One region of the Pedococcus soli genome, then DNA from elsewhere that is predicted to be linked to it. Evidence: predicted binding sites of a transcription regulator. Region 1 holds the regulator's gene; the other holds the start of a gene.
What was found. Region 1 encodes Rex, which represses fermentation and respiration genes when NADH is low (regulators of the CRP and FNR family bind a similar motif). Its sites were predicted from a motif close to CTTGTGAANNNNTTCACAAG; they were not measured.

Region 1 (4,408 bases):
GCGGCGCAGCGCCGCGGCGAAGACGCCCGTCCCGCCCAGTGTCGAGAGCGACGCGGTCGAGGTGTCGCCCTCGGTGACGATGGTGACGAGGTCGACCGTGTGGCCCAGGGCGCGCAACCGGTCGGCGACCCACGACGACTGCGTCGTCGCGAGCGCGCTGCGCCGGGTGCCGAGACGCAGCGTGAGCGGGCGGGTGGCCGGCTGGGAGCCGGTCGCGTATGCGGTCGTGGAGCTCACGGCATACCTCCCCGCTCGGGCGGCACGGACATCGTGGCGGCCTCGCCGGGGCGCAGGTCGAACAGCTCGCGCAGGGCCTGGGCGTACCCGTCGCCATGACCGCCCACGGCGAGCTCCTTCACGCGGACGGTGGGGGTGTGCAGAAGCTTCTCGACGATGCGGTGCACCGCGAGCTGGACCTCGGCCCGCTCGGTGTCGTCGAGGTCGGGAAGGCGCTGGTCGAGGCGCGAGAGCTCACCGGCGACGACGTCGGCGGCGTGCGAGCGCAGGGCAGCCACCGTCGGGGCCACGGTCTCCGCCGCACGGGAGGTGAGGTACGCCGCGACCTCGCCGATCACGAGGTCGGCCACCTGTTGCACCTCGCTCGAGGTCTCGCCGCCGGACAGGTCGGCACCGAGGGAGGCGAGCCCGGCCAGGGTCACACCGTTGAGGGAGTCGACCTCGGGGGCGACGTCGTGCGGCAGGGCCAGGTCGACGTACGCCTGGGGACGACCGGCACGCAGCACCTGGGCGTCGGCGGCACCGGCGAGGTCGACGACTACCCCGGTGGAGCCGGTGCAGGAGATGACCACGTCGGCGCCGGCGAGGGCGCGGTGGAGCTCGTCCAGGGGACGCGCCTTCGCCCCGGTGCGCTCGGCCAGCCGCGTGGCCTTGGACAGCGTGCGGTTGACGATGGTGAGGGAACGCACGCCGCGCCGGGCCACCGTGGTCGCCGCGAGCGAGCTCATGCCGCCCGCGCCGACGACGAGCACGTCGAGGCCCCCGAGCGAACCCAGCTCACGCTCGGCGCGGGCCAGCCCGGCCTCGACGAGCGAGACGCTGACCGAGTCGATCCCGGTCTCGGTGTGTGCCCGCTTGCCCACCCGCAGCGCCTGCTGGAAGAGGGTGTTCAGGGACGGCCCGGCGTGCCCGGCGCGCTGGGCCTCGCGCAGCGACGTGCGCATCTGGCCGAGGATCTGCGCCTCGCCGACCGCCATCGAGTCCAGGCCGCAGGCGACCGTGAAGGCGTGGGCGATGGCCCGGTCCTCGTAGTGGACGTAGAGGTGTTCGCGCAGCTCGTCGCGCGACACCCCGGTCACCTCGGTGAGGGCGTCGGTGAGGTCCGTGACGGCGCCGTGGAAGGTGAGCGACTCGGCATACACCTCGGTGCGGTTGCACGTGGACACCACGGTGACCTCGGAGAGGTTGTCGCGGGCGAAGAGGTTGGCCGCCAGGGCGGAGCGCCCGTCGGCGTCGAGGGACATCGACTCGAGGAGGCTCAGCGGTGCGGTGTGGTGGGACAGGCCCAGGATGACCAGGCTCATCGCGACACCGCCTCGGCCACGGCGTCGAGGGCCCCCTGGGCTGCCAGCGACTTGCGCTGCTCGTGGAAGGCGAGGATCTGCAGCTCGGTCGAGAGGTCGACCTTGCGGACGTCGACGCCCTCGGGCACGACGAGCACGCACGGTGCGAAGTTGAGGATCGAGCGGACCCCGGCAGCGACGAGCTGGTCACACACGGACTGGGCCGACGCGGCCGGGGTCGCGATGACCCCGATGGCCAGGCCCTGGTCGGTGACCAGTGACGGGAGGGCCTCCATCGGCTGCACCGGGAGGCCGGCGATCTCCTGCTCGTGCAGGACGGTGTCCTGGTCGAGCAGGGCGACGACGCGGAACCCCCGCGTGGCGAACCCGCTGTAGGCCGCGAGCGCGTGCCCGAGGTTGCCCATCCCCACGATGGCCACGGGCCAGTCCTGGGTGAGTCCGAGCTCGCGGGAGATCTGGTAGGCGAGGTGGTCCACCTCGTAGCCGACCCCGCGGACGCCGTAGGACCCCAGGTGCGACAGGTCCTTGCGCAGCTTGGCGCTGCGGACCCCCGCGGCAGCCGCGAGCTCCTCGGAGGACACGGACGTGATGCCGCGTTCGGCGAACCCCGTCAGGGCGCGCAGGTACTCCGGCAACCGTGCCACCGTGGCGTCGGGTATGCCCCGACGAGCGCTCGGGTCGGCAGACAACGTCTTCTCCGGCTCCTTCAGTTCATGCAAGGTCCGCACCTGGCTGACGCGGGCTGCGAACCGAGATTACGCCTTTGTGAACCGATGCACAAAGTCACAAGCAGCCGTCTCACGCGCCGCGTGAGCCACGTCACCACGGGCCCTCACGGCACCCTCGCTCAGGGCTGCAGGGCGGCGCGCAGCCGGGTCTCGTCGACCCGCCAGTAGTCGTGCTGCCGCCCGTCGACGAACGTCACCGGGATCTGCTCGCCGTACTGCTCCATCAGGGCCGGGTCGTCCAGCACCGAGTCCTCGCGCCACCCCACCCCCAGGTCGGCGGCGACCCTGGCGACCACGGCCCGGGCGTCGTCGCACAGGTGGCAGCCGGGCTTGCCGAGGAGTCGGATCCGCGGCGCGACGGCCCCGTCGGTCTCTGCGTGGTCGGGCACGTGACCAGCGTATGCCGCGTGCCGGGGTTCCGGTCGACGCGAGGGTTACCCGTCGGTACGTGAGTTGCCCTGCGACGGGCTCCGGGTGCGTCCGGGTGTGGTGGAGGTCTCCTGACAAACGCCGTGATTTCGGCAAAACTGTCCGGTCAGGAGGTTCCCCCTATCTGGATGCGCCCACGTCGCCGTGCCGCGGACCCGTTCGCGGGGCTGCGCGCTGCCCTGGGCACGGACCCGTTCGGCGGCCTCGTCCCGGCCGCGGCAGGGGTCGGACTGGCCGGACACGGCATGGGCCCGGCGACGCAGCGGTTCCTCGACCAGCTCCGGGTCGCCCTCAGCGTCGCCGGTGGCGAGACCCTCGACGGCTCGGGTGGTGGCCGCGGGGAGGACTCCGGTCCGGCGGCGCGCGCCGGGTTCGGTCCGGGCGAGGCGCCCCAGGACTTCGAGCGGATCAGCGCCCTCGTCGAGCTGGCCCAGCGCGGCGATGCCGAGGCGTTCGGGATGCTCTACGAGCGCTACGTCGACGTGGTCTACCGCTACGTCTACGTCCGCGTCGGGGGCCAGCAGCTCGCCGAGGACATCACCTCGGAGACGTTCCTGCGGGCCCTGCGCAGGATGGACTCCTTCTCTTGGCAGGGCCGTGACATCGCGGCCTGGTTCATCACCATCGCCCGCAACCTCATCACCGACAACGCCAAGTCGGCCCGCTTCCGCATGGAGGTGACCACGGCCGACATGCTCGACGCCGACCGGCGCGTGGACGCCCCCGACCAGGAGGTGCTCGACCGGCTCCGTGACGAGCGCCTGCTCACCGCCGTCAAGAACCTCAAGCCGGAGCAGGCCGAGTGCGTCGTGCTGCGCTTCCTCCAGGGGCTCACCCTCGCAGAGACCGCCAAGGTCCTCGGGAAGTCCGAGGGGGCGGTCAAGCAGCTCCAGCTGCGGGCCGTCCGTTCGCTGCACCGGGAGCTCGCCGATGTCGCGCTCTGAGCGGTCGATGACGCCCGGGCCCGGCCCCGTGCGGTCCGCCCGGTTCGCACGGGTTTCCCTGCGTAACTTCCGCCCCTCCGCGTCGTTCTCAGCACGTAAGACCGCGACCGAGCTGGGGAGGGAGGTGTCGGCATGGCAGTCCTGAACCGTTCGGCAGATCGTTTCCAGCGTGCGCTCGAGGGAGAGCACCCCGACGACCCGCGCGTTCGCGCCCTCCTCGAGACCAGCCACCAGCTGCTGTCGGTCGGCGCCGTCGCTCCCGGGCCCGACGCCGAGTTCGTCGCCGCCCTGCGCGAGCGCCTCATGGTCGAGGCGCGGTCCCTGCCCGCCCCCACGCCGGCCGCGGCCCGCGCCGCGACGGCGCGAAGGGCCGCCGCCCGCACCGCCCCCGTCGTGGTCGTCGTCGGTCGCGGGCTGCCGCGGGCCCTGGTCGGCGCCGCGGCCTCCGCCCTCCTGGTCGGTGGCATCGTCGGCGTCGCATCGCGCTCGGCCGTGCCCGGCGAGTCCCTGTACCCGGTGAAGGGCTGGCTCGACGGGGTGGCCGTCCGACTGGCGACCAGCGACTTCCAGCGCGGGACGACGTACCTCGGACAGGCCCAGGAGCACATCTCCGACAGCCGAGACCTGGCTGCTCGCACCGACCCCGACGTCGGCGACATCAACACCGCCCTGTCCGCTGCCGCCGACTCGGTGCAGGCCGGCCAGCGGGCCCTCGACCGCGACTACGCCGCCACCGGCAACCCGCAGGCGCTGCTCGCCCAGCGCG
Region 2 (4,408 bases), 1.1 Mb from region 1:
CCCGCGTCGACAGGTCGCTGTTGGCGATCAGCTCCCCGATGGGCGTCGTGGTGGTCGGGTGCGCGGCGATGGGGTCCTCGCCGGAGAAGACGACCCAGACCGCCTCGCCGTGGTCGGCCCGCGGGTCGAACGTCTTGAGGACGGACCCGTCGCGGACGGTCCCGGCGTGCTCGATGGCCCGGCGCCTGGCCTTCTGCCGGTCGAGGGCCTTCTGCGCTGCAGCCATGGCCGGCTCCTTGGCCTGCTGGGCGAGCACGATCGCGTGCGGGCCGTACTTCACGCCCCACCGGATGATGCTGCCGACGGCCTTGCCCTTGCCTGGCATCGTGCCTCCCTGTCGCTGGCTCGTTCTCCCCACCCTAATCTCGGACCATGACAGTTGCGCGGCGCGTGGACTACACCGGCGAAGGGCTCTCCGAGGACGAGGTGGCTGACACGCCCTGGCAGCAGGCACGGCTCTGGGTCGACGAGGCGATCGCCCGGTCCGAGGCGCAGGACGACGTGCCGGAACCGACGGCCATCTCCATCGCGACGGTCGACGCCGACGGGCAGCCGAACGTCCGGACCGTGCTCATGCGCTTCTTCGACGACCGCGGACCCGGGTTCGTCACCGCGACCGTGTCGGCGAAGGGTCGGGAGATCGCCGCCACCGGCGGCATCGCGGCGGCGCTCACGTGGCCGTCGATGTTCCGCGCCATCCGCTTCCGTGGCCGGGCCGTCGAGCTCGACCGCGAGGAGATCGAGGGCTACTTCTTCTCCCGCCCCTGGGCCTCGCGCATCTCGGCGTGGGCGTCACAGCAGTCCCAGCCCGTCGGCAGCCGGGCGGACCTCGAGGCCGCCTACGACCGGTATGCCGCGCAGTTCCCCGACCGGGGCAAGGCCGACGACGTGCCCGTCCCCGACTTCTGGGGCGGGTGGCGGGTGCACTGCGACGAGGTGGAGTTCTGGGGCGGGCGACGCAACCGGCTGCACGACCGGCTGGTGTTCACCCGTACCGGCGAGGGCACCCTCGACGACCCGGCGAGCTGGAGCCTGTCCCGCCGTCAGCCCTAGGGCTGCAACGACGCCCGCTTCTCGCGCGCGTTCTCGTCCTGGCCGTCGACGTCCCGCTCCACCTCGTCCTCGCCGTTGCCGGAGTTCGCTCCCTCGCTGGGCTCACGCTCCTTGCGGCGCAGGAGGAACGACGCCAGCGCCAGCACGATGACGGTCCCGGTCAGCAGCCCCATGAGCCGCAGCGTGTCGGCGAACTCGGGCTTGCCCAGCAGGTCGGGTGCCTTCACCGACAGCACGACGATCTCCTTGATCGAGGCGATGATGCCGACGAGCAGGAACGGCTCGGCCACGAGCTCGCGGCGGGCCAGCGTCGTGCGGACGGCGAACAGCAGCTCGACGACGATGAAGACGAGCAGCAGGAGGTCGAGGATCTCGGCCGACGTCTCGATGACACCGCCGCTGCCGAGGTCACCGAACGCCAGGGCGGTCTTGCCGATCACCACTCCCGCGAGGCCGAAGAGGATGACGGCCACCGCCAGGTAGACGACGTTCTCGACCTGCTCGATCAGCCGCTCGATCCACTCGCCCATGACGGACATGGTGGCCGACGGCGCGCCGGTCGGCACCCTGAGCGCGCCGTCGGGTCCCCTCCAGTCGTGTCCGCATGGCGGGATGGGCGTTGATGAATCGTGAGACGTCGGCACACTTGTGAAACGAATCACACACGCGCACGCCAAGGGTGTCGTCCGCGCGGTCCTCCTTCTTCGACCGCCGATTTCCAGGAGCCCCATGGCCACCGCCATCCACCCCGTCGTCGCCGAGGTCACCGCCCGGGTGACCGAACGAAGCCGCGCCAGCCGCACGGCATACCTGCAGCGCCTCTCCCGCGCTGCCTCCGAGCTGAGCCTGCGCCCGGCCCGCACCGACCTCGGGTGCTCCAACCTCGCCCACGCCGTCGCGGCGTGCGGGGGGAGCGACCGCACCACCATGGCTGCCGACACCGGGGTCAGCCTCGGGATCGTCACGTCCTACAACGACATGCTCTCCGCGCACGCGCCCTTCGAGCACTACCCGCAGGCCATGAAGCAGACCGCCCGTGAGGTCGGTGCCGTCGCGCGCGTCGCCGGTGGGGTCCCCGCGATGTGTGACGGCATCACCCAGGGCCGGGCCGGCATGGAGCTCAGCCTGTTCAGCCGCGACGTGATCGCGATGTCGACGGCGATCGCGCTCTCCCACGACGTCTTCGACGGCGTCCTCATGCTCGGGGTCTGCGACAAGATCGTCCCCGGCCTCGTCGCCGGTGCGCTGTCGTTCGGCCACCTGCCGACCGCGCTCGTGCCCGCCGGGCCCATGGCGAGCGGGCGCTCCAACGCCGACAAGGCCGAGACGCGCAAGGCGTATGCCGCCGGCGAGGCGGGGCGCGAGGAGCTCCTCGCCAGCGAGGTCGCGTCCTACCACTCGCCCGGCACGTGCACCTTCTACGGCACCGCCAACTCCAACCAGATGCTCATGGACGTCATGGGCCTGCACCTGCCCGGTGCAGCCTTCATCCACCCCGACGACCCGGTGCGTGACGCCCTCACCGCGGCGACCACGCGTCGCGTCGCGGAGATCGCGGGCTCCGAGCAGCCGTACGGCATCGGCCAGGTCGTCGACGAGAAGTCCGTCGTCAACGGTGTCGTCGCCCTGCTCGCCACGGGCGGCTCGACGAACCACACGATGCACCTGATCTCGATGGCTGCCGCTGCCGGGGTCGACCTGACGTGGGAGGACTTCGACGACCTGTCTGCGGCCGTCCCCTCCGTCGCGCGGATCTACCCCAACGGCCCCGCGGACGTGAACCACTTCCACGCCGCCGGAGGCACGCCCTACCTCGTCCGCACCCTGCTCGACTCGGGGCTGCTGCACGAGGACGTCCTCACGCTCGCCGGGCCCGGCCTGCGCCACTACACGCGCAAGCCGCAGCTCGTCGACGGCGTCCTGGAGTTCGTCGACGCCCCGGCGGAGTCGCTCGACCCCGCGGTCCTGCGCCCGGCGACCGACCCGTTCGCCGCCGACGGCGGGCTGCGTGTCCTGCGCGGCAGCCTGGGCCACGCCATCATCAAGGTCTCGGCCGTCGCCGACGAGCACAAGGTCGTCGAGGCCCCGGCCCGGGTGTTCACCGACCAGGTCGGGTTCCTCCAGGCGTTCTCACGCCGTGAGCTGGACCGTGACGTCATCGTCGTCATCCGCGAGCAGGGTCCCAGCGCCAACGGCATGCCCGAGCTGCACGCGCTGACCCCGTCCCTCGGTGTCCTCCAGAAGCGTGGCCACGCCGTCGCGCTCGTCACCGACGGCCGGATGAGCGGAGCGTCCGGTGCGATCCCGGCCGCGATCCACGTGACACCGGAATCTGTTCACGCCGGCCCCATCTCGAGGATCCAGGACGGTGACGTGATCCGTGTCGACGCCCGCACCGGTCGACTCGACGTCCTCGTCGACGAGGACGAGTTCGCCGCGCGGCTGCCCGCCCAGCGGGTGAGCGAGGAGGGGGTCGGTACGGGTCGTGAGCTGTTCGCGCCGATGCGTGCGGCAGTGGGCCGCGCCGACGAGGGCGCCCACGTCTTCGCCAGCCTGGGGCGCGCCTTCGACCACTCCGTCATCCCCTCCGAGGAGATCTCATGACCGTCCCCGCGACCGTTCCCGCCAAGCCCGTCATCTCCCGCGAGGCGGACATCCTCGACCTCGCCCCGGTGATCCCCGTGGTCGTCGTGGACTCCGTCGAGCAGGCGGTCCCCCTCGCGCGGGCGCTGCTCCGCGGCGGCATACCGGTCATCGAGCTGACCCTGCGCAGTGCGGCCGGTCTCGGCGCCATCGAGGCCGTGGCCTCGGAGGTCGAGGGCATGGTCGTCGGCGCGGGCACCGTGGTCACGCCCGAGCAGGTGCGCCAGGTGCAGGACGCCGGCGCACAGTTCATCGTCACGCCGGGTTCGCCCCCACGGCTGCTGGAGGCGGCTCTTGCTTCAGGCCTGCCCCTGCTCGCGGGTGCGGGGACGCTGACCGAGATGCTGACGCTGGCCGAGGCCGGGCTCGAGGCGATGAAGTTCTTCCCCGCCGAGGCCAGCGGTGGACGCCCGTACCTCTCCGCCGTGGCCGGGCCGTGCCCGCAGCTGCGCTTCTGCCCGACCGGCGGCATCACGCGGGAGACCGCGGCGGACTGGCTCGCGCTCCCGAACGTCGGCTGCGTGGGTGGCTCGTGGCTCACCCCGAAGGACGCCGTCGCGCGCGGCGACTGGGACGTGGTCGAGCGGCTGGCGGCCGAGGCTGCCACACTGCGTCCCTAGGGGATCGCGCCTGTCACCGGGCGATTCGGCATCGTGTGGTGCCCCGCGAACAGGTGGGCGGTGGCCTCGTCGGGGGACTTGAGGCCGCCGCC

Region 2: a site for Rex is predicted at 1,699-1,718, ahead of edd (phosphogluconate dehydratase). Genes of this name have one in related genera too.

The regions. Positions count from the first base shown of each region.
Region 1 covers NZ_BAAGSF010000004.1:154,117-158,524, forward strand. Annotated here, with positions in the region: gene hemC (hydroxymethylbilane synthase) at 1-237, opposite strand, end outside; gene ACYVKF_RS06755 (glutamyl-tRNA reductase) at 234-1,541, opposite strand; gene ACYVKF_RS06760 (redox-sensing transcriptional repressor Rex) at 1,538-2,230, opposite strand; gene ACYVKF_RS06765 (glutaredoxin family protein) at 2,389-2,658, opposite strand; gene ACYVKF_RS06770 (sigma-70 family RNA polymerase sigma factor) at 2,827-3,642, shown strand; gene ACYVKF_RS06775 (hypothetical protein) at 3,775-4,408, shown strand, end outside.
Region 2 covers NZ_BAAGSF010000004.1:1,263,257-1,267,664, forward strand. Annotated here, with positions in the region: gene ACYVKF_RS12115 (hypothetical protein) at 1-325, opposite strand, end outside; gene pdxH (pyridoxamine 5'-phosphate oxidase) at 373-1,053, shown strand; gene ACYVKF_RS12125 (phosphate-starvation-inducible PsiE family protein) at 1,050-1,583, opposite strand; gene edd (phosphogluconate dehydratase) at 1,783-3,657, shown strand; gene eda (bifunctional 4-hydroxy-2-oxoglutarate aldolase/2-dehydro-3-deoxy-phosphogluconate aldolase) at 3,654-4,316, shown strand.